Regions from separate parts of the Actinoplanes hulinensis genome, predicted to be linked through region 4. Evidence: riboswitches for the same ligand, from Rfam matches in the RefSeq annotation. Region 4 holds a riboswitch; each other region holds the start of a gene.
The links. A riboswitch is a leader RNA that binds a small molecule or an ion and turns the genes downstream of it on or off. The one in region 4 is predicted to bind cobalamin.
Positions count from the first base shown of each region.

Region 1 (5,407 bases), on a different contig from region 4:
GGAACCCGAAGCGGGAGTAGTAGGCCGGGTCGCCGAGCAGCACCACCAGCGGCTCGTCGAGCGCCTCGGCGGCACCCAGCACCGCGTGCATCAGCGCCGAACCGACCCCGCGGCGCTGATGATCCGGGTGCACGCTGACCGGCCCCAGCCCGAGAGCGGGGGCAGCACCGACCCGGCCGCGGGTGCACACCACATGCCCCACGACAGCGCCGTCCACCACCGCCACCAGCGACAGTGCCGGCAACCAGCCCTCGTCGGCGCGCAGCTTGCCCACCAGCGGCGCCTCGTCGGGCTCGACCCCGTCCGGCAGCGGCTCGCGGAAGTGCGGCCGGGCGAACGCCGCGGCCGTCACCGCCCGGATGGCGCCGACATCGGCGGCGGTCTCACGTCGAATGATCACCGGTCCTCCAGGGAACCCTCGGTCTCCAGATAAAGCTCACGCAGCGCGGCCAGGGTCTCCGGTTCGGGCGACTCCCACAGCTTGCGGTCGGCGGCCTCCAGCAGCCGCTCGGTGATGCCGTGCAGGGCCCACGGGTTCGACTGCCGCATGAACTTCTGATTCTCGTCGTCGAGCGCGTAGGACGCGGCGAGCTGCTCATACATCCAGTCGGTCACCACGCCGGCGGTCGCGTCGTACCCGAAAAGGTAGTCCACGGTCGCCGCCAGCTCGAAGGCGCCCTTGTAGCCGTGCCGCCGCATCGCGGCGATCCAGCGCGGGTTCACCACTCGGGCCCGGAAGATCCGCGCGGTCTCCTCGGTCAGGCTGCGGGTCCGTGCCTGGTCCGGGTTGGTGGAGTCGCCGATGTACGCCGCCGGCGCGCGACCGGTGAGCGCCCGCACCGTGGCGATCATGCCGCCGTGGTACTGGAAGTAGTCGTCGGAGTCGGCGATGTCGTGCTCGCGGGTGTCGATGTTCTTGGCGGCCACGTCGATCCGGCGGTACGCGTTCTCCATGTCCCCACGAGCCGGCGCCCCGTCCAGGTCCCGCCCGTACGCGAAGCCGCCCCACACCGCGTACACCTCGGCCAGATCGGCGTCGTCCCGCCAGTTCCGGCTGTCGATGAGCGGCAGGATGCCGGCGCCGTACGCTCCCGGCCGCGACCCGAAGATCCGCATGGTGGCCCGCCGCCAGTCGCCGTGCTCGCCCTGGTCACGCAGGGCGTGCTCGCGGACGAAGTTGTCCGGCTCGTCCAGCCCGGCGATCAGGGTGAACGCGTCGTCGAGCAGCGCCACCACGTGCGGGAACGCGTCACGGAAGAAGCCCGAGACTCGGACCGTCACGTCGATGCGGGGGCGGCCCAGTTCCTCGGCCGGAATCGGCTCCAGGCCGGTGACCCGCCGGGACGCCGGATCCCAGACCGGGCGGACGCCGATCAGCGCGAGGATCTCGGCGATGTCGTCGCCGGCGGTCCGCATGGCGCTGGTGCCCCAGGCGGACAGCCCGACCGAGCGGGGCCACTCGCCGTGGTCGGCCCGGTAGCGGGTCAGCAGCGAGTCGGCCATCGCCTGCCCGGTCTCCCAGGCGAGCCGGCTCGGGATGGCCTTCGGGTCGACGGAGTAGAAGTTGCGGCCGGTCGGCAGCACGTTGATCAGGCCGCGCAGCGGGGAGCCGCTGGGGCCGGCCGGGACGTAACCGCCGTCGAGCGCGTGCAGCACGTTGGTCAGCTCGTCGGTGGTGCGGGCGAGCCGCGGCACGACCTCGGTGGCCGCGAACTCCAGCACCCGCACCACATCCGGCAAAACCGACAAATCCGAAATATCTGGTACGTCGGGGAGCGTCGCCGAAAGCCCGGCGGGAGCGGCTCCCGGGGCGGAAGCAGCCTCGGGAACGCTGGAGGCGACCAGGTCGGCCGGGATCACCGTCGGCCAGCCGCGCTCCTCCATGGCCGTGACCAGTGCCCGCGCCAGCACCTCGATCGCGTCGGTCTCCGCGGTGGACGCGTCCTCCGCGAGGCCCAGCGCCTCCCGCAGACCCGGCAGCGCCGCCACCTGACCGGCCCACATCTGCCGCGCCCGCAGCATGGCGAGCACCAGGTTGATCCGCGCCTCCCCGGCCGGCGCCGCCCCCAGCACGTGCAGCCCGTCGCGGATCTGCACATCCTTGACCTCACACAGCCATCCGTCGATGTGCAGGATGAAGTCGTCGAACTCCTCGTCCTCCGGCCGGCGCCCCTGGCCGAGGTCATGGTCCATCTTCGCGGCCTGGATCAGGGTCCAGATCTGAGCCCGGATCGCCGGGAGCTTGGCCGGGTCGAGGGCGGCGATGGTCGCGTGCTCGTCGAGCAGCTGCTCCAGTCGGGCGATGTCCCCATAGGACTCGGCGCGGGCCATCGGCGGAATCAGGTGGTCGACCAGCGTGGCGTGCGCCCGGCGCTTGGCCTGTGTCCCCTCGCCGGGGTCGTTGACCAGGAACGGGTAGATCAGCGGCAGGTCGCCGAGGGCCGCGTCGGTGCCGTCCGACGCGGACATGCCGACGTTCTTGCCGGGCAGCCACTCCAGGTTGCCATGCTTGCCGACGTGCACCACCGCGTGCGCGCCGAACTCATCGGCCACCCACCGGTAGGCGGCCAGGTAGTGATGGCTCGGAGGCAGGTCCGGGTCGTGGTAGATGGCGACCGGGTTGGCCCCGAACCCGCGCGGAGGCTGGACCATCACCACGATGTTCTCGTCGCGGAGTGCGGCCAGCACGATGTCGCCGTCGTCCACATAGAGCTCACCGGGCGCCTGGCCCCAATGCCGCTCGACACGCTCCCGGAAGTCCCCCGGGAGCTGGTCGAACCAGGTTTGATACCGAGATGCCGGAATTCGCACCGGATTGCCGGACAACTGCTCGTCGGTCAGCCAGTCCGGGTCCTGCCCACCGGCCGCGATCAACGTGTGGATGAGCCCGTCGCCGTCGTAGGACCCGAAGTCACCGATCCGGTAACCCCGGTCGGCGAGAGCCGCCAGCAGGGCGACCGTCGAGGCCGGCGTGTCCAGACCGACCGCGTTGCCGATCCGGGAGTGCTTGGTCGGATAGGCCGACAGCATCAGCACGATCCGGCGGTCGGCGGGCGGCACGTGCCGCAGCCGGGCGTGCGCCACCGCGATCCCGGCCACCCGCGACGCCCGCTCCTCGTCGGCCGCGTAGACCGACAGCCCGTCCTCGTCGATCTCCTTGAACGAGAACGGCACCGTGATGATCCGGCCGTCGAACTCCGGGATCGCCACCTGCGTCGCCGCGTCCAGCGGGGTCAGGCCGTCGTCACTGGCCTCCCAGGCGGCCCGCGAGCTGGTCAGGCACAGCCCCTGGAGGATCGGCACGTCCAGGTCGGCGAGCACCCCGACATCCCACGCCTCGTCGTCACCACCCGCGCTCGCGGTCGCCGGGCGGGTGCCGCCGGCCGCCAGCACGGTCACCACCAGCGCGTCCGCCCTACGCAACTCGGCCAGCAGCTCCGGCGGGGCGGTCCGCAGCGAGGCCGTGAAGATCGGCATGGCCCGCGCGCCCTTGGCCTCGATCGCCCGGCAGAGCGTCTCGACGAACGCCGTGTTGCCGGCCATGTGATGCGCCCGGTAATAAAGCACCGCCACGGTCGCCTCGCCGGTCGACTCCGGGCGCGGCAGGAAGCCCCACTGCGGACTCTCCACGGCCGGCGCGAACCCGTTGCCGGTCAGCAGCACCGTGTCGGAAAGGAAGTCGTGCAGCGAGACCAGATTGTCCGCGCCACCGTGCGCCAGATAGGTGTGCGCCTCGGCGGCCACCCCGGCGGGCACCGTGGACAGCTTCATCAACTCGGCGTCCGGCGCCTGCTCGCCGCCCAGGACCACGACCGGCACGTCGCCCGCGAGCAGTGTGTCCAACCCCTCCTCCCAGGCCCGGCGGCCGCCCAGGATGCGCACCACGACGAGGTCGGCCCCGTCGAGCAGGGCGGGCAGATCGGCGACCGAGGTGCGGGCCGGGTTGGCCGGGCGCCAGGCCGATCCACTGGCCCGGGCGCTGAGCAGGTCGGTGTCGGACGTCGACAGCAGCAGAAACACGCGCGCGCTCCCCTCGGGGTCCGCGCCCCGGGTAGTCGGATGTCACGGCGACCGGAGTTCCTGGCTCCCAGGGCTCGAACTCCCTGGTGACAGTGGCGGGACCGCGCCGGAGTCACACCGGCTTCCTCCGCGGCGTCGCCGCTCGTGAGCCATAACTTTTCCGAACCCCGGTGTCCCGCGTCAAGGCGGAACGGCCGCTGTGACGCTGCCGACCCACCGAGAGGCGAAGGTGAATTCCTGCCGGGGGTCGGCCGTAGTATCCGGGCCATGTCTCCCGTCCGGACTTCCGACACCGACGCCTGCCCCGGCGCGCTGCGGCTGCACGCCGCCGCCGACGGGTTGCTGGCCCGGGTGCGGCTGCCCGGCGGGCTGCTGACCGGGGCCCGGTTGCGCGCGCTGCGCGAGCTGGCCGAGGAGTTCGGCGACGGCGCCCTGGAGCTGACCTCGCGGGCCAATCTCCAGCTCAGAGGCCTGTCGGCCATCGATGCCCCGGCCCTGGCGACCCGCTTGCGCGCCGCCGGGCTGCTGCCCTCACAGACCCACGACAATGTTCGGAACATCGCGTCGCCGCCGCTGCCGGGATCGACGATCCGCGCTCTGATACCGGCCTTGGACCGCGCCGTCCTGGACGATCCCGCCCTGGCCGGCCTCCCCGGCAAGTTCCTGTTCGCGCTCGGCCACGTCACCCTGTCCCCCGACGTCGCCGCCGTCCCGGCCCTCACCAACCCCACACCGGCGCCCACCGTCCACGCGGCCGTCACCACCAGGCCCACACCAATGGCGGCCACCACGCACCCGGCCGCCACCAACCCCACACCAACGGTGCCCACCGTCCACGCGGGTTTCGCCGGGTCGGGGGATCGGGAGCACACGGGTGCCGGGCTGTTCGCGATCCGCTTCGCCGGGCACGACACCGGGCTCCGGGTGGAGGCCGACCGGGTGGTGCCGGCGCTGATCGCGGCGGCGCACGCGTTCCTCGCCGAGCGGGAGGAGCAGCGGGGTGACGGCCCGGCCGCGTGGCGGTTGCGGGAGCTGACCGACGGCCCGGCCCGTGTGTCGGCCCGGGTGGCCGGCGTCCTCGGGCTGACGCCCGTCGCCGTGGCGGCGGCGGTGCCGGTCGAGGCCACCGATGCCACCGATCTGGTCGGCGTGGTGGCTCAGGCGGACGGGCTGGCCGCGGTGGGGGCACTGGTGCCGTTGGGGCGCTTGGCCGGCGTAACCCTCAGGGTTCTGGAGGAGGCCGATCAGCTGGTGGTGACCCCCTGGCGTGGGGTGATCGTGGCCGATCTGACGCCGTCGGCGGCGCCGGGGTGGGCGGGCCGTCTGGCCGCGGCCGGGCTCGCGGTGGCCGCGGATTCGCCCTGGTCCGGGGTGACCGCCTGCGCCG
Region 1 covers NZ_JAHXZI010000010.1:94,960-100,366, forward strand. The annotation lists gene KZ829_RS20050 (GNAT family N-acetyltransferase) at 1-400, opposite strand, end outside; gene cobN (cobaltochelatase subunit CobN) at 397-4,020, opposite strand; cobalamin riboswitch at 4,056-4,183, opposite strand; gene KZ829_RS44055 (ferredoxin-like domain-containing protein) at 4,288-5,407, shown strand, end outside.
Region 1: it holds a riboswitch for cobalamin, as region 4 does, so the genes downstream of both, cobN (cobaltochelatase subunit CobN) here and KZ829_RS17615 (VWA domain-containing protein) in region 4, are expected to answer to the same signal.

Region 2 (5,407 bases), on a different contig from region 4:
GTTGATCGAGCCGAGGTTGCAGACGGCCGTCTCGTCGTCGTTGTTGACCTCGAGGATCTCGGTGCACAGGTTCGACAGGTGGATCACGTTGCCGGGCTCGCCCGTCTGGTTCGACAGCGCGTTCGAGCGGTCCTTGAACGTCATCCACCCGTTGCCGGTCTGCGCCAGGGTGCGCATCATCCGGCCGTACAGATCGCGGGCTTTGACGGTTTTGACAGCCTTCTTCTCCGCTGCCCGGTAGGCCTCGGTGAATTCGTCACCGAACAGGTCCGGCAGTGACGGGGCGTCGGACGGGTCGATGAGCGACCATTCGCCGTCGGCCTCGACACGGCGCATGAACTCGTCCGGGATCCAGTTCGCCAGGTTCAGGTTGTGCGTGCGGCGGGACTCCTCGCCGGTGTTGTCGCGCAGTTCCAGGAACTCCTCGATGTCCGGGTGCCACGGCTCGAGATAGACGCATGCGGCGCCTTTGCGGCGGCCGCCCTGATTGACCGCCGCCACCCCGGCGTCGAGCGTCTTCAGGAACGGGACGATGCCGTTGGACTTTCCATTCGTGCCGCGGATCAGGGCGCCCCGGCCGCGGATGCGCGACCAGGCGATACCGATGCCGCCGGAGTACTTCGACAGCTTCGCGACCTGGTGGTAACGCTCGTAGATCGAGTCCAGTTCGTCCTTCGGCGAGTCGACCAGGAAGCACGACGACATCTGGGTGTGCCGGGTTCCGGAGTTGAACAGCGTGGGTGAGCTGGGCAGATAGGCCAGACTCGACATCAGCCGGTAGAAGCCGATCGCCTCACGGGCGTCTGTGGACAGCCCGCAGGCGACGCGCAGCAGCCAGTACTGCGGGGTCTCCACGACCAGGCGGGACCGTGGGTGGCGCAGCAGGTAGCGGTCGGCGACGGTGCGCAGGCCGAAGTACTCGAACCGCAGGTCACCGGCGACGTCCACGGCGTCGTCGAGTTTACGCGCGTTGCGGGCCACGAACGCCGCGGTCTCGTCGCCGATCAGGCCGAGGCCGTGGGCGTAGCGGATCGACTGGCTGAAGCTGGCGACACCCTGGCCGCGGACCTCCTTGTCGACGTACGCGGCGAGCAGCCGGGCGGCGAGTTTCGAGTACTGCGGCTCCTCGCCGATCAGCTCGGCCGCCGTCTGGATCGACAGCTTGTCGAGCTCAGCCGTGGTCGCTCCGTCGTACAGGCCGCTGATGGTCTTGGTCGCCACCCTCAGCGGGTCGACCTCGCCGAGATCGGTGACCCACAACTCGACCGCCTTGACGATCTTGTTGACGTCGACCGGCTCCAGATCGCCGTTTCGCTTGCGCACCTGCATCACATGGCGGCGCTGCTCCGGCACCACATGTCCGGTAGCCGGCGGATCCTGCGTAGCTGCTGTCATGTCTCGTCCCCCTCATCACGCCGGCCGAGGTCTCGGGTGCGCAGGAGGACGCCGCCGCGGCCCGTGAGGGCCCGGCTGATGGCGTCGGCCGTCCCACGCGGCCTTCGACCGCCGCGCATCACCTGAGATGCACGGCGCGCTGGCAGGTCTTCGGACTCGTGGGCTTTGGGGTAAAGCCGCCTACTGGCCGTCGCTTCCCAGGCTCTGACGAGCCCAGTGCTTCATGACGGCGGTCGTTCCCACTCACCGCTGCGGGGCAGTCCCGGTTTCACACCGGGTTCCCTGTTGCCTCGGACACACCCTGACGGGCGCGACCGAACCAGCTGCGGGGAACACCATATATGGGCGGCATCGGAAAGTCACAGCCCCACATGGTGTGTCCAAACCGTCACTCTCACGGCGGCATCGTTCGTACGGCACCGCCGCCGGCATTGGCCAGGATCGCCGGCAGCAATCCGGGAAAGCGCTGCTCCACCTCACGTGTACGCAGCTCGCAGCACCGGAACCGGCCGGCCTGGCTCACCCGTACGAGACCGGCGGTGGTGAGAGTCCTCAGGTGATGGGAGAGGGTCTGACCGGTCACCGGCACATCGAACGCGCCCCGCACCACTCCCCCGGCGGCCGCCAGTTGCCGGACGACCTCCAGCCGCACCGGGTCGCCGAGGGCATCGAGCACCCTGCCGAGGTCGACGTCACCGAGGTCGGGATGTGCCCAGCCCCGCGGCCGCCGTCTCTGCACGCCGTATCTCATCCTGTGACCCGCTCTCTCGCTGACCGTCCTTACCGGATGAGTCGCTTCGGCGGAGCGTTCGGTTCCCGGCTGGGTCGATGGGCCGGCGCTGCCGGACGAGCCCTGGGATCAGGTCGAGTCTTCCCGGGCCCTCCGACCGGCCTCGGGCGAGGTGACGACCGAGCGCGGCAAGTAAGGCCCGCACGGGCCGACCGGTTCCAGTCGATCGGCTCCAGCCCGTACGCCTACCTCGGTTCAGACGTCTTGGGTCCAGACACCTTGCACGTGCGCGGCGGGTGCGAGCCAGAGGTGTGGCTGGGCCAGGCTTCCCGTGTCCCAGGGGAAAGCACCGTCGCGGTCCGGCCAGACGACTTCGAGAATCGGAACGGGCGGGCGCCGGTAGAACCAGATGGCCTGGCCGAAGAAGGCCCGATACCAGGTCGGCTCGACGGTCCTCAGGCGCACCGGGTAACCGTTGACGACATCGTCATGGGACTGGCCGTCGGCAAGGCCGTCCCGTTGGCCAAGGATGTTCAGACAAGACTGCATGACACGAAGGTCGAGTCCGAACATGGCCAGTTCGGGCCCGCCGCGGCTGTGCCAACGGCCGATCGTGTACGACCAGCCCGGCCCCTGCTCATCCGCGGGAACACCAGTGACGCTCCACCCGAACTCGTTGACATTGCCGATCACGCCATCGTCGGCCGCATCGTAGTCATCGCGATCGCCGTAGTCGTGACAGATGATGCAGCGGCAGATCCGCGAAGCCTCGAACACACGCCGAGGGTATGCGATGACCCTGTCAGCGGCAGCATTGGTGCTACGGTCAGTGACGGCAGACTCAGCCGGGCGCATGTCCAGCGGCAGATGCGGATGGCCGCTTGCCGCAGAGCGAACCGAGCTGTACCCGTGGTGCCGCAGTCACACACCGGGTACTGCGGGTCCTGGATCCACTCCGGCCGGCCGCCCGCCTTGGTGCCGTCGGCGGCGCTGAGGTGCGCGAAGTACCTCCACCCGCGCTCCTGCGCCCACGCCTCTACCCGATCGCGCAGGCCGTCATCGAGTTCCCAGGCGTCGGGCAGTTCCCGGACCCGCTCGGGACTCGGCGCGCAGGCCACCGGCACGTGATCGTCCTCGACGGCCTCGTCGTCCGGCGGCTCCGGATTATCGAGCAGTTCGCCGATCGCGGCCTCCGCGCGCCACCGCACGAGCGGCAGCGGCCGGCAGTCGTCGTCGTGCAGCGCCGGGCACCACAGCAACTGGAAGACGTCCGCTGTCGCCGTTTCTGGCCGCGACTTGGTACGACGCCACCGCATCGGGCCTTGATCTGCCGTTCAAGCGCTGTTCGGCGGTGTCTGCGGGCCAGGCGCGCGAGCGAGCTCAAACAGGTGCGGGTAGGTCGGCGAAGACGGTGTCCCAGTGGGCGAAGGTTGTGGTGCCGTGGCCGGCGTTCGGAGAGGTCACGAAGGTGGGGTTGGGAAGGTGCGCGGCCAGCCAGCGGCCGTTGGCTTCGGGAACCAGGCTGTCGCGGTCGCCGTAGTAGAGGTGAACCGGACAGCGCACCGCGGTGACGTCGATGTCCCAGGGGCCGCCCCAGGCCAGGTTGTCCCGGGCGTACCCGTCGGCGTTGCTGAGTGCCTCGCGCATGTCGACGGCCCAGCAGCGGCGGACCTCGGGGGTGAGCCAGGTGAGTTCGGTTGCCGGGATGCCGCCGAAGTAGGCGTCGACCATCGCATCGTCGTCGGCGATGTCGAGCAGTGCCATATCGGGGGCCAGGTCGGACCGGAAGCCGGCGAGTGCGGCGTCAAGGTCGCCGGCGTCGGCCAGCGCGAGCAGGTCACGTTCGTGGTCGTCGGGATCGTCGGGTAGGGCGAGTCGCCACGGTCCGATGCCGCCGACAATGGCTACCGCGGTGACCCGTTCGGGCGCGGCCAGGGCGGTGGCAAGAGCGTAGGGTCCGCCGCCGGAGAGCCCGGCGGCGCCGAACCTGGTTACTTCCAGGGCGTCGGCGATCGCGATCGTGTCGACGCCGACCGAGGCGAGGCTCGGCGAGGTGTTCGATGTGCGGCCGTAGCCTGGCCGATTGAAGGAGATCAGGCGGATTCCATGGTCGCGTGCGGCATCGCTGAACGGCGTCGCCTGGTGTCGTGAGCTGGGCGTGCCGTGGTGAAAGAGCACCGGCCGCCCACCGGGGTCGCCACCCTCCAGCACCGGCACCTGCCGTCCATCCGCGAGGGTGATGATGCGTTCCCGTGTCTCGGCTGTCATGCCCGCAATCTAGATCAACAAGTCTGAGAGCCGCTCCGAGGAGGATCCAGAAGATGTGGAACTCGTCGACCTTCCCGGCTGGGCTTGGGCGTTGAGCGGCGGGCAGGCTCCCAACGAACTCGTGATCGCCCTCGACAGGATGTGATGCGGCCGGTCCCCGGCCTGACCTGCCGCACAGCCAGGCGGCATGCCGGCGTGCGCCGCCCGGTGACCTCTCTGCGATCGGAGAGTCCCGAAGTCCCGGTCCCAGTTACGCAGCGTATGGGCGGTCACTGCCTTCTCCTCTTTATGTAGTTGTGTGAGCAGGAAGGCCTCGCGCCGCTGAGGATCCGATCGAAGCGGGGGAACTCACACCGAGACAACGCCGGCTGACAGCCACTGCGGCAACCGCCGCGGGTCGTTGAGAATCATGGCGGTAGCCTCACCCACCATGATCGACCCGCAGGCGTCGCAGGCCCTCTCGCCGCGACGCGTCCTGGAGATTGCCGCGCCGATGCTTGCCGAGCTGGGTGGCACGTGGCGACTGACCGACCGCAGTCGCTGGTGGCCCGGCCGCCGCCGCGCACCGATGCTGCGCTCGGGATCCCTGGGCGTCCGTGTTCTTCCCCCGCACAGCGACGACCACCGCCACTTCGACCTGGAAATCCTGCTGAACGCGAACCTGTTCTACGTGCCGAAGCTCGTCGACTGCACGGTGGGCCTCGCCGACGATCCGGTCGAGGCGGCCCACCAGGCGATCCAGGCCTGGATCGATACCAGCCTCGTGACAGTGCTGGAGATGATCGAGCAGAAAGGCCGGTTAGCGACCCACTTCTCTTCCAGCGATGAGGGTGGATTCGCTGGCTGGCACGCGATCGTTGGCGGCGTGACCGGCTGGTCCGTTGACGGCTCCCACGCAAAGCAGGAATGGTTCGCCGAAACGATGCCGTGGTCGGAACTCGCGCCGGTCATCACGGCCGGCCTCGACCGGCGGTTCCTCAACGGTGTCCGGATGCTGGTGGGCCAGGGCGGAGA
Region 2 covers NZ_JAHXZI010000003.1:113,466-118,872, reverse strand. The annotation lists gene KZ829_RS06955 (ribonucleoside-diphosphate reductase subunit alpha) at 1-1,395, opposite strand, end outside; cobalamin riboswitch at 1,520-1,734, opposite strand; gene KZ829_RS06950 (ArsR/SmtB family transcription factor) at 1,790-2,134, opposite strand; gene KZ829_RS06945 (DUF4262 domain-containing protein) at 2,381-2,902, opposite strand; gene KZ829_RS06940 (alpha/beta fold hydrolase) at 3,506-4,393, opposite strand; gene KZ829_RS06935 (DUF6348 family protein) at 4,824-5,407, shown strand, end outside.
Region 2: it holds a riboswitch for cobalamin, as region 4 does, so the genes downstream of both, KZ829_RS06955 (ribonucleoside-diphosphate reductase subunit alpha) here and KZ829_RS17615 (VWA domain-containing protein) in region 4, are expected to answer to the same signal.

Region 3 (5,407 bases), on a different contig from region 4:
GCGGACGACGTTGTCATCGACGGCCGCCGCTTCACCGTGGCACCCGGCGACCTGTTCGTCCTCGCGCCCGGCCAGGTCATCGCGTTCACCGGCGCCACGCCCGCCGCCACCGACGGCTGGGTCGTCTGGTTCCCCGCCGACACCGTCCGCGGCGGCGCCCACGTGTCCTGGCGCGCCCACCCGCTGCTGTTCCCGTTCGCCGCCGGCGCCGACCGCCCCCAACGGCTGCGGATCGCGCCGGCCGACCGGCCCGCCTGGACCGACCGGTTCACCGCCCTGCACACCGAACTGACCGGCCGCCGCGACGGCTACCGCGAAGCCGCCCTCGCCCACCTCACCCTGCTGCTGGTGGCCGCCGCCCGGCACACCGCCGACGTGCCCGGCCAGCTGCGGGCCGCCAGCGAACCCCTGCTCGCCGCCGTCTTCGACATCGTCGAAAACCGGTACACCGGGCCCCTGTCGCTGACCGACGTCGCCGCCGAAGTCGGCCTCACCGCGGGTCACCTCACCACGGTCGTACGCGAGAAGACCGGCCGCACCGTCCAACAGTGGATCACCCAGCGCAGGCTGCAGGAGGCCCGCCGTCTGCTGACCGAAACCGATCTGCCGGTCGCCGCGGTCAGCCGCCGCTGCGGCTACCCCGACGTCTCCTACTTCACCAAACGGTTCCGCCTCGAACACGGCGTCACCCCGGCCCAGTGGCGCACAACCTAACCGGCCTGCCACGACGGATCACGCCCGGTCAGCGCCAGCAGCTGCGCGAACCGGTCCGCTCCCGCGCCGACACTCACCGCCGGCCCGAACGCACCCATCTGCCGGCCCATGTCCCCCATCGAGTCCAGGAACTCCGCCGTCGGCGGCAGCAACGCCGGATCCACCTCGTACGGCTGGCCCGTGGCGTGCGCCAGATCCCAGCCGTGCACCACCAGGTCCACCACCATCATCAGACCGAGCGTGTGCTGCGGCAGCCCCATCCCCGGCGACACCCCGTCCAGCACCCCCGGATCCGACCACGCCGCGACCATCGCCTCGGCCTCCGCCGCGAAATCGTCGCGCCACGCGCCGGTCAGACTGTCCGGAGTGACACTCCAGTCGACCTCCGCCCGGGCCGCTACCAGCTGAAAGTTTCGGACCACCTGAAACAGATGATTCAGCAGGTCACGAACTTTGAACTCGGCACACGGCGTGGCATGCCCGAGCTGCTCGTCACGCACCCCCGCCACCAGAGCCGAAACGGCGGGCACGGCACGCCCCAGCAGGTCACTGATCTCGGTAGACATCCACCCAGACTAGAAACCCCCGCCGCCCGCAGCCAGCACCCGGCACCACCCGGACGGGTGAACGCGTCACGCCCGAGCGGGGTCGGTCACCATCAGCGGATCCTCCGGAACGTCCACCCGCCCGTCGGCCTCCGCCGCCGTCACCCCCACCAACTGCAGGAACCGGCTACCCAACTGCGGATCCTCGGTGAGGATCAACACCGTCAAACCGGTGTCCGGGCCGTCCGTGTGCGGAAAACCCGTCACCGGGCCACCCCAGTTGATCCACTGACCGTCCTCCACCGGACCGTCCAGCGACGCCACATACGCCGCCACCTGATCCAGCAACACGAACGGCCACTGTGGCGGCTGCTCCTCAACGCCGCGGGCCACCCGCACCGTCAACTCGAAACCCCAGCGCTCACCCAGCCCGTACCCCACCAGATGCCAATGCCCGGCCGCCGGATACGCCGACGCCGCCCGCAACCGGTAACCCTCAGCCGGATACGTCACATGCCACGGCTGCTCATCCGGATACAGCCCGCCCAACGCCTCGGTGACCGCGTCCCACATCATCCCGGCATTCGATCATGACCGGCCCGCCAACCGCGACGCCGACCCCGGCCGGCGACCACCGCCACCACACCGGCCAGCACCGCCAGCCCCGCACCACCGGCCGCGAACCAGCCCGCCCGCACCCACTCCGACGAATCCGCCGCCCGCCCCGGCGCCGCCACCACCGCGGGTGAGACCGCGGCCACCACCGGGCCCGCCTCCTCCGTCAGCGCCCGATACGGATTCAGCAGCCCGTACCCGTACTCGTCACTGCGCACACCACCCGGCGCCGGATCCACCGACCGCAACAACCGCCGGGTTATCTGCGCCGCACTCTCCCGCGGAAACCGCTGCCTCAGCAGCGCCACCGTCGCCGTCACGAACGGCGTCGCGAAACTCGTCCCCTGCACCACCTGATGACCGGCCACCGGCGACGCCACCGTCACGTCCCCGAACGCCACCAGATCCACATGCTCACCGACCTGCGAATACGACGCCCGCAACCCGTCCGCACCGACCGCGCCGACACCGATCACCCCCGGATAGTCCGCCGGATACACCACGCCGGCGTCCGGGCCGTCGTTACCGGCCGCCGCCACCACGATCACCCCGGCCGCCACCGCATCCGCGATCGCGGACTGCACCGCCGGGCTCTCCTGCGGCATCACCAGCGAAATGTTGATCACCTGGGCGCGACCCGGGCCCGCCGCCCACCGAATCCCCTGCGCGAACGTCTGCGCACCACCACCCGACGACGCCACCGCCGACTCGTCGATGTCCTGCTGCTCACTCACCCGCACCGGCACGATCGTCGCCCCCGGCGCCAGACCCTGCACCCCACTGCCCGCATCCGCGCCCGCCGCGATGATCCCGGCCACCCCCGTCCCGTGACCCACACAGTCCCGGCGGCCCGCGAACTCGTTACGCAGAAAATCCCGGCCCGCCGCCACCTGACCCCTGAGCTGCGGATGCCGCGCATCGACCCCGGAATCGACCACCGCCACCCGCACCCCGGCCCCGGTCGCCAACCCCGCCAACCGCGCCGGCGCGTACGCCCTCAACTCCGCCGGCACCGCCGACACCACCGGCTTCGCACCCAGGCACTGCGCCGCCCACACCTGCTGCGGAACCGGCACCGCCACCGACACCACCAGCCCGGCCACCACCGCCACCGGCCACCGCACCACGACACACCCCCGACCCCGTAGACCGGCGTGGATGCTACCGCCCGACGGTTGTGCCCGGCCCACCCCGGCCGATAGGTTGAGAATCCAATCTGCGGTGCGCTGAGGGAAATCCGGTGAAACTCCGGTGCGGTCGCGCCACTGTGAACCAGCCCCACGGGGCCGGTGAGTCAGGACGCTCACGCGCCGCAGGCCCCATCGATCGGGACGCGTCATCCCGTAGGAGGTTGATCCGCCATGCCCAAGGCACAAGCGCTCACCACCCCCGCCATCTCCACCAAACTGCTGGCCACCGCCGCCGGCTTCACCGGCATCATGCTGCTGCTGGCCTACCTCGTCGCCTTCGACCAGGGCGCCCTCTCCCAGTCCGGCATGTACCTGCACGAACTCATGCACGACGGACGGCACCTGCTCGGTGTCCCGTGCCACTGACCCCCAGCTACCCACAACTGCTGCTGAGGGGACTACTCGCCGGGCTCATCGCCGGACTGCTCGCCGGAACATTCGCCTACCTCGCCGGTGAGCCGCACATCAACGCGGCCATCGCCATCGAAGAAGCAGGCGCACCCGCCGGCGAGACTCTCGTCTCCCGCGACGTCCAGTCCGGGCCCGGCCTGTTCCTGGCCACCGGCCTCTACGGCATCGCACTCGGCGGCATCCTCGCCACCGCCTACACCGTCCTACGCCGGCGCCTGCACACCGGCAGCGACACCACCGCCGCCCTCGGCCTCGCCACAGCCGCCCTGACCGGCATCGTCCTCGTGCCCTACCTCAAATACCCACCCAACCCACCCGCTGTCGGCGACCCGGCCACCATCGACCAGCGCACCGCCGCCTACCTCGCCGCGGTCGCCCTCGGCCTGGTCGCCGTCTGGGCCGCAACCCTCGCCGCCCGCACCCAAACCCACCCCTGGGCCCGCGCCACCGCCGCCGCGGCCGCCTTCCTGGTCGTCGTCACCATCGCCTACACCCTCCTTCCCACCTTCGACGAGGTCCCCGCCGACTTCCCCGCAACCCTGCTGTGGGACTTCCGGATCACCTCACTCGGCACCCAGACCATCCTCTGGACCACCCTCGGCCTCGGCTTCGCGGGCCTGCTCGCCCGCCTCGCCCACCGCACCGAAACCCCCGTCACAGTTCCGTGACCGGCCTACGCCTGATCGCCGCCGGACACACCCGCGCCCTGCGCCGGGCCGTGTTCGGCGGCGACGACCCTCTCGACGAAGCCGCCCGCAACATCGCCCGCACCCTGCACATCCCCGGCAACGGCCCATGGGTCAGCGCACCCTCCCACGCCGCCCGCGAAACCGCCGCACTGCTCGGCGCCACCCCCGGCATCGACCCGGCACTCGCCGACCCCGACCACGGCACCTGGACCGGCCACACCCTCGACCAGATCGACCCGGCCGACCTGCACACCTGGCTCACCGACCCGGCAGCGGCACCCCACGGCGGCGAAACCCACACCCAGCTCCTGGCCCGCGCCACCACATGGCTGCGCAACCAGCATCAGCCGGCACTCACCGCCGTCGCCCACCCCATGACCATCCGCGCGGTACTCGCCGCCGCCCTCGACCTCCCGGCAACCGCCATCCGCCGCCTCGACGTCGCCCCACTCGCCGTCACCCGCCTCACCCACCACCCCGACGGCTGGCACCTGCACCTGCCACAATCCACCCCGTGACCCTGCGCATCACCATCGACGACCTCACCGGCCCCGACATCGCCGCCCTCCTGCAACAACACCTCGACGACATGCGCGCCACCAGCCCACCCGACAGCAAACACGCCCTCGACCTCGACGGCCTCCGCACACCCGACATCACCCTCTGGACCGCCCACGACGGCCCCCACCTCGTCGGCTGCGCCGCCCTCAAACACCACGACCCCACCACCGCCGAAATCAAATCCATGCGCACCGCCACCACCGCCCAACGCCGCGGCGTCGCCACCACCCTCCTACAACACCTCATCACCCAAGCCCGCCACCGCCACTACACCGACCTCTACCTCGAAACCGGCACCGCCGACTACTTCGCCCCCGCCCGCGCCCTCTACCAGCGCTTCGGCTTCCGAACCTGCCCACCCTTCGCCCACTACCAACCCGACCCCCACAGCACCCACATGCACCTCACCCTCTAAACCCTTTCCGGTACGCACGACCCAGCCCCCGCCGAACCACACCTCCCGCCGCACCACGCGACCAACTGCCCGCGCACGCCCGCGACGCACCATCCGGGCTGAGCGCCCCCGGTCACCCTCACCCCAAACCCCACGCCTCGTGCGGGCGCGGCCCGCAGAAACGCAGCGACCACACGAACATCTCGAGCAGTGGTTCGAGAACCTCGATTCGTTGCTCGTCGCCAGCGGTGAGCAAGGCCGCCTGCACACGGTCGTGCAGGCGGTTCC
Region 3 covers NZ_JAHXZI010000009.1:243,373-248,779, forward strand. The annotation lists gene KZ829_RS18970 (helix-turn-helix transcriptional regulator) at 1-714, shown strand, start outside; gene KZ829_RS18975 (TIGR03086 family metal-binding protein) at 711-1,280, opposite strand; gene KZ829_RS18980 (suppressor of fused domain protein) at 1,347-1,835, opposite strand; gene KZ829_RS43110 (S8 family serine peptidase) at 1,832-2,998, opposite strand; adenosylcobalamin (AdoCbl) riboswitch at 3,078-3,228, shown strand; gene KZ829_RS18990 (CbtB domain-containing protein) at 3,236-3,430, shown strand; gene KZ829_RS18995 (CbtA family protein) at 3,421-4,143, shown strand; gene KZ829_RS19000 (histidine phosphatase family protein) at 4,140-4,682, shown strand; gene KZ829_RS19005 (GNAT family N-acetyltransferase) at 4,679-5,140, shown strand; gene KZ829_RS19010 (hypothetical protein) at 5,259-5,407, opposite strand, start outside.
Region 3: it holds a riboswitch for cobalamin, as region 4 does, so the genes downstream of both, KZ829_RS18990 (CbtB domain-containing protein) here and KZ829_RS17615 (VWA domain-containing protein) in region 4, are expected to answer to the same signal.

Region 4 (5,407 bases):
GTGAAGTGAGGGAAATACATGACGGATGTCAAGCTCGACCACCCTGGTGGTCAGTTGTCGATGGCGGTCACGAAGGCCGTCGACGGTCCGGGCGGCATCGACGTCAGTGCTCTGCTGAAGGAGACCGGTTACGTAACCCTCGATCAGGGTTTCGTGAACACCGCGTCGACCAAGTCGGCGATCACTTACATCGACGGTGACCAGGGCATTCTGCGTTACCGGGGCTACCCGATCGAGCAACTCGCGGAGAAGAGCACCTTCCTTGAGGTCTCCTACCTGCTGATGAACGGCGAGCTGCCGACCGCGGCCCAGCTCCAGGACTTCGCGGACAAGATCCGCGTGCACACCCTCCTCCAGGAGGAGATGCGGACATTCTTCTCGAGTTTCCCGCGTAACGCGCACCCGATGTCGGTGCTGTCGTCCGCGGTCACGGCGCTGTCGACCTTCTACCAGGACGCGCTCGACCCGCTCGACGAGGAGCAGGTCGATATCTCCGCAATCCGGCTGATGGCGAAACTTCCGACGATCGCGGCGTACACCTACAAGAAGTCCATCGGGCACCCGCTGCCGTACCCGGACAACTCGCTCGACTACGTCGAGAACTTCCTGCGCCTGACCTTCGGCCTGCCGACCGTCCAGTACAACGTCGACCCCAAGGTCGCCAAGATCCTGGACATGCTGTTCATCCTGCACGCCGACCACGAGCAGAACTGCTCGACCTCGTCGGTGCGCCTGGTCGGCTCGGCGCAGGCCAACCTGTTCGCCAGCGTCTCCGCCGGCATCAACGCCCTCTCCGGCCCGCTGCACGGCGGCGCCAACGCGGCCGTCCTCGAGATGCTCGAGCAGATCCGCAAGGAGGGCGGAGACGTCACCTCGTTCGTCACCCGGGTGAAGAACAAGGAAAAGGGCGTCAAGCTCATGGGCTTCGGCCACCGGGTCTACAAGAACTACGACCCGCGCGCCGCCATCGTCAAGAAGGCCGCCCAGGAGATGCTCAACACCCTGGACAAGCCGGACCCGCTGCTGGAGATCGCCTTCAAGCTCGAGGAGATCGCCCTCTCCGACGAATACTTCATCTCCCGCAAGCTGTACCCGAACGTCGACTTCTACACCGGCCTCATCTACAAGGCCATGGGCTTCCCCACCGACATGTTCACGGTGCTGTTCGCGATCGGCCGCCTTCCCGGCTGGATCGCGCAGTGGCGCGAGATGATGACCGACCCGGCCAACAAGATCGGTCGCCCGCGGCAGATCTACACCGGCTCGCCGGTCCGCGACTTCACGCCGATGGACCAGCGCTGACCTTTTCTCCACCCCGCGACGCCCCGCCCTTCCCGGCGGGGCGTTTCGCTTTTGAAGACCCATTTCTGGTACGGGGTGGACAGTTATCGATTAATGCCGGGCCTGATGGCTCCGCTTCGCTCCGCGGCAAAACGCCTTGTAACCGGTGTCGAGGCAGGTGTTTCCCCGCCGCAGCACACCCCGCTGCGTCGGCGAATCACTTGCCTCGACACCGGCGGCGTTCTGCGGGGGACGCTGAGTGCACCGCCGTAGGTGCGGGCCGGGGTTCCGGATGAGGGGAGGGTGGGCATGAGAGGGTCGGTCGTCACGTTCGGGAGGGGACGCATGGACGTCGTGATCGGGATCGACACCGGAACCACCGCCACCAAGGGGATCGCCGCCGGGCCCCGCGGCGAGGTGCGGGCGCTCACCAGCGTCCACTACCCGCTGTCGGTGCCCGGGCCGGGCCGGGCCGAACTCGACCCCCGGCAGCTCACCCGCGCCGCCATGGAGGCGCTCGCCGACGTGGCCGCCGAGTGCCGCGAACGCGGCGACCGGGTGATCGCGGTCAGCCTCAGCTCCTTCCTGCACGCGCTGCTGCCGATGGACGCCGCCGGCCGTCCCCTCGGCCCCGTGGTGACGTGGGCGGACGGCCGCTCCGCCCGGCAGTGCGAGAAGATCGTCGCGGCCGGGCCGGCGAAGCGGCTCCAGGCCCGCACCGGCACCCCGGTCCACCCGATGTCGCCGCTCACGAAGCTGGCCTGGTGGGCCGAGGAGGACCCGGGCACGCTGCGCGGTACCCCACGCTGGGGCGGCGTCAAGGAACTGATCGTCGCGGCGCTGGCCGACGACCCGTTCCTGGTGGACCTGTCGATCGCCTCCGGCACCGGCCTCTACGACATCCACTCCCGCCGGTGGGACGACGAGGCCCTGGCGATCGCCGGCGTGCGCCCCGGGCAGCTCGCCGAGGTCGTCCCCACCACGCACGCCCTCCGGTTGTCTCCCGAGGTGGCCACCGCCGCGGGCCTGCCCCCGGACGTACCGCTGATCATCGGCGCCGCCGACGGCCCGCTCGCCAACCTCGGCGTCGGCGCCACCCCGCCCGGCGTCGCGGCGGTCTCCCTCGGCACGAGCGGCGCCCTCCGTACCGTCGTGGACCGCCCCACCGCCGACGCCGCCGGCCGCCTGTTCTGCTACGCCCTCACCGAGGACCGCTGGGTGATCGGCGGAGCGGTCAACAACGCCGGCTCGGTCGTACGCTGGGCCGCCCAGAGCCTCGCCGCCGGCGCCCCGGGCGAACCGGCCGCCGAGGCGGAGGGCGCCGACGACCTGGACGCCGCCCTGCTGGCCGAGGCCGCCGGGATCCGGGCCGGCAGCGAGGGCCTGCTCTGCCTGCCCTACCTTCTGGGCGAACGGGCCCCCTGGTGGCGCCCCGGCATGCGCGGCGCCTACCTGGGCCTGCGCCGCGAACACGCCCGCCCGCACCTGGTCCGCGCCGCCGTGGAGGGCGTGTGCCAGCAGCTCGCCCTGGTCCGCGACTCCTTCGACGCCGAAGGTTGCCCGGTCACCGAGATCCGCGCCACCGGCGGCGCCGCCGCCTCCCACCTGTGGGTGTCCGTCCTGGCCTCCGCCTTCGACCTCCCGGTGACGGTCGCCGACGTCCCCGAGGGCACCGCCCTGGGCGCCTGCCTTCTGGCCCGGCACGCCCTCGGCGAACTCCCCGATCTGGACCGCGCCGCCGACCTGGTCCCCACCGCGAACGCCACCCACCCCGACCCGGAGGACGCCGCCCTCTACCGCCGCCTGCGCCCCCTGGTGGAACGCTCCGCCCTGGCCGTCCTGGACGTGGTGGCCGAACTCGACCGTCTGGCTCCCGAGCCCCTGCCCGCCACCGAGAAGGCCGTAACCGGTTGAGCCGCCCCGCCGTACCTGATCGGACAGTGCGGCGCAGACCGCCCCCGGAGAAGCCGCGCCGGCGGGTGACGGATCCCGCGTTGACGGGTGCCCGGCCGGTCGGGAAGAGTGACCGGCGAGCGGTTGCGGAGGAACCCGGTGCGATTCCGGGACGGTCCCGCCACTGTGACCGGGGAGCGACCCGCTGACCACACGCCACGGCGCCCACGCCGGAAGGCGAGCGGGAAACGTCGATCCGGGAGTCAGGAGACTCCGGCCGCTCGCGTCGACCGACGAGCGGGCGTGGACACCCGCCGGAAGGGATCCTGGTGACTGCTCCGTACCCGTTCTCGGCCGTGGTGGGCCTCGACGACCTGCGCCTGGCCCTGCTGCTGACCTCGGTGTCCCCGGCGGTCGGCGGGGTCCTGGTCCGAGGCGAGAAGGGCACCGCGAAGAGCACCGTCGTCCGCGCCCTGGCCGGCCTGCTGCCACCGGTCACGGTGGTACCCGGCTGCCGTTTCGCCTGCGCTCCCGCCGCCCCGGACCCGGCTTGCCCGGACGGCCCCCACCCCGCACTCCCCGGCGCCCCGGCGGCCGCCGCCGCCACGGTCCGGCCCGCGTCGCTCGTCGAGTTGCCGGTCGGCGCCACCGAGGACCGGGTGGTCGGCACGCTCGACCTGCAGCGCGCGCTCACCGACGGGGTGAAGGCCTACGAGCCGGGTCTGCTCGCCGCCGCGCACCGGGGTGTCCTCTATGTCGACGAGGTGAACCTCCTGCCGGACCACCTGGTGGACCTGCTGCTGGACGCGGCGGCGATGGGCCGGGCACACGTCGAGCGGGACGGGGTGTCGGTCAAGCACGCGGCGAGATTCCTGTTGGTCGGCACCATGAACCCGGAGGAGGGCGAGCCCCGGCCCCAGTTGGTCGACCGGTTCGGCCTGGTCGTGAACGTCGCCGCGCCCCGCGACGCCCGCCAGCGCGCCGAGGTGGTGCGCCGCCGCCTCGCCTACGAGGCCGACCCGGACGTTTTCGCGGCGCGCTACGCCGGCGCCGAACGCGACTACGCGGCCCGCATCGCCGCCGCCCGCGCCGCCCTTCCGGCGGTGACGCTGCCCGACGCCGAACTCGACCGGATCGCCCGGGTCTGCCTCGCCTACGGCGTGGACGGCATGCGCGCCGACATCGTGGTCGCCCGCTGCGCCGTGGCCCTGGCCGCCTGGCACGGCCGCGACCGGGTCACCGCCGACGACGTCCGGGACGCCGCCGGGCTGGCCCTTCCGCACCGCCGCCGTACCGATCCGCTGGACCCGCCCGGCACCGACGAGCAGAAGCTCGAGGACGCCCTGGCCGAAGCCGAACGCCAGGCAGAACAGGAACGTGCCGAACAGGAACGCGCCGACCGCGAACAGGCCGACCGCGAACAGGCCGATCGCGAACAGGCCGGCCAGGACGGTAGAAACGGCGGCGACCCCGACGACGAGCCGGACCCGGACGACGGCGGCCCCGGCGGCGGAGGCCCCCGAAACGACACCCCGCGCGACGGCGGCGGGCCGTCCGGAGCAGGATCACCCCACGGGGGTACGGAGGAGAGCACGCCCCCCTCCAGCAACGACGGGGCGCCACAACCGGAGAAGGCGGGCGCGACCGCCACTGCCGGCCAGGCGTTCCGCACCCGCACACTCCGGATCACCGCCCGTGGCGAGGGCGGTCACGCCGGCCGCCGCTCCCCGGCCTTCGCCCGTCGGGGCCGCGTAGTCGGCAGCCGCGTCCCGCAGGGCAAGCTCTCCGGCGTCCCTCACCTCTTCGCCACTCTCCGGGCTGCCCTCGACCGGGCTTCCCTCGACCGGGCTGCCCTCGACACCATTACCCCTACCCACCCGACCCCCGTCACCCGCAACGGCACCTCCCATGACCAGCCCTCCCAGGAGCCGGTGTCTCAGGAGCCGGTGGCCCAGGACCGACTGTCCCCGGATCGGTTGGTGGGGGAGTCAGTGGCCCAGGACCGACTGTCCCCGGATTGGTTGGTGGGGGAGTCGGTGGCTCAGGACCGGGTGGCTCAGGACCGGGTGGCTCAGGATCGGGTGGCCCAGGACCGGGACCGGGTGGCCCCGGAGCGGCTTGTGCGGGGGGCGGGGTCCGAGGATCAGCCTGCTCGGGAGCGGCGGGGTGGGATCCGGGTGTCGCCGCGGGATCTGCGGGAATCGGTGCATGTGGGGCGCGAGGCGAACCTGGT
Region 4 covers NZ_JAHXZI010000008.1:360,406-365,812, reverse strand. The annotation lists gene KZ829_RS17625 (citrate synthase) at 19-1,302, shown strand; gene KZ829_RS17620 (gluconokinase) at 1,627-3,195, shown strand; cobalamin riboswitch at 3,324-3,448, shown strand; gene KZ829_RS17615 (VWA domain-containing protein) at 3,504-5,407, shown strand, end outside.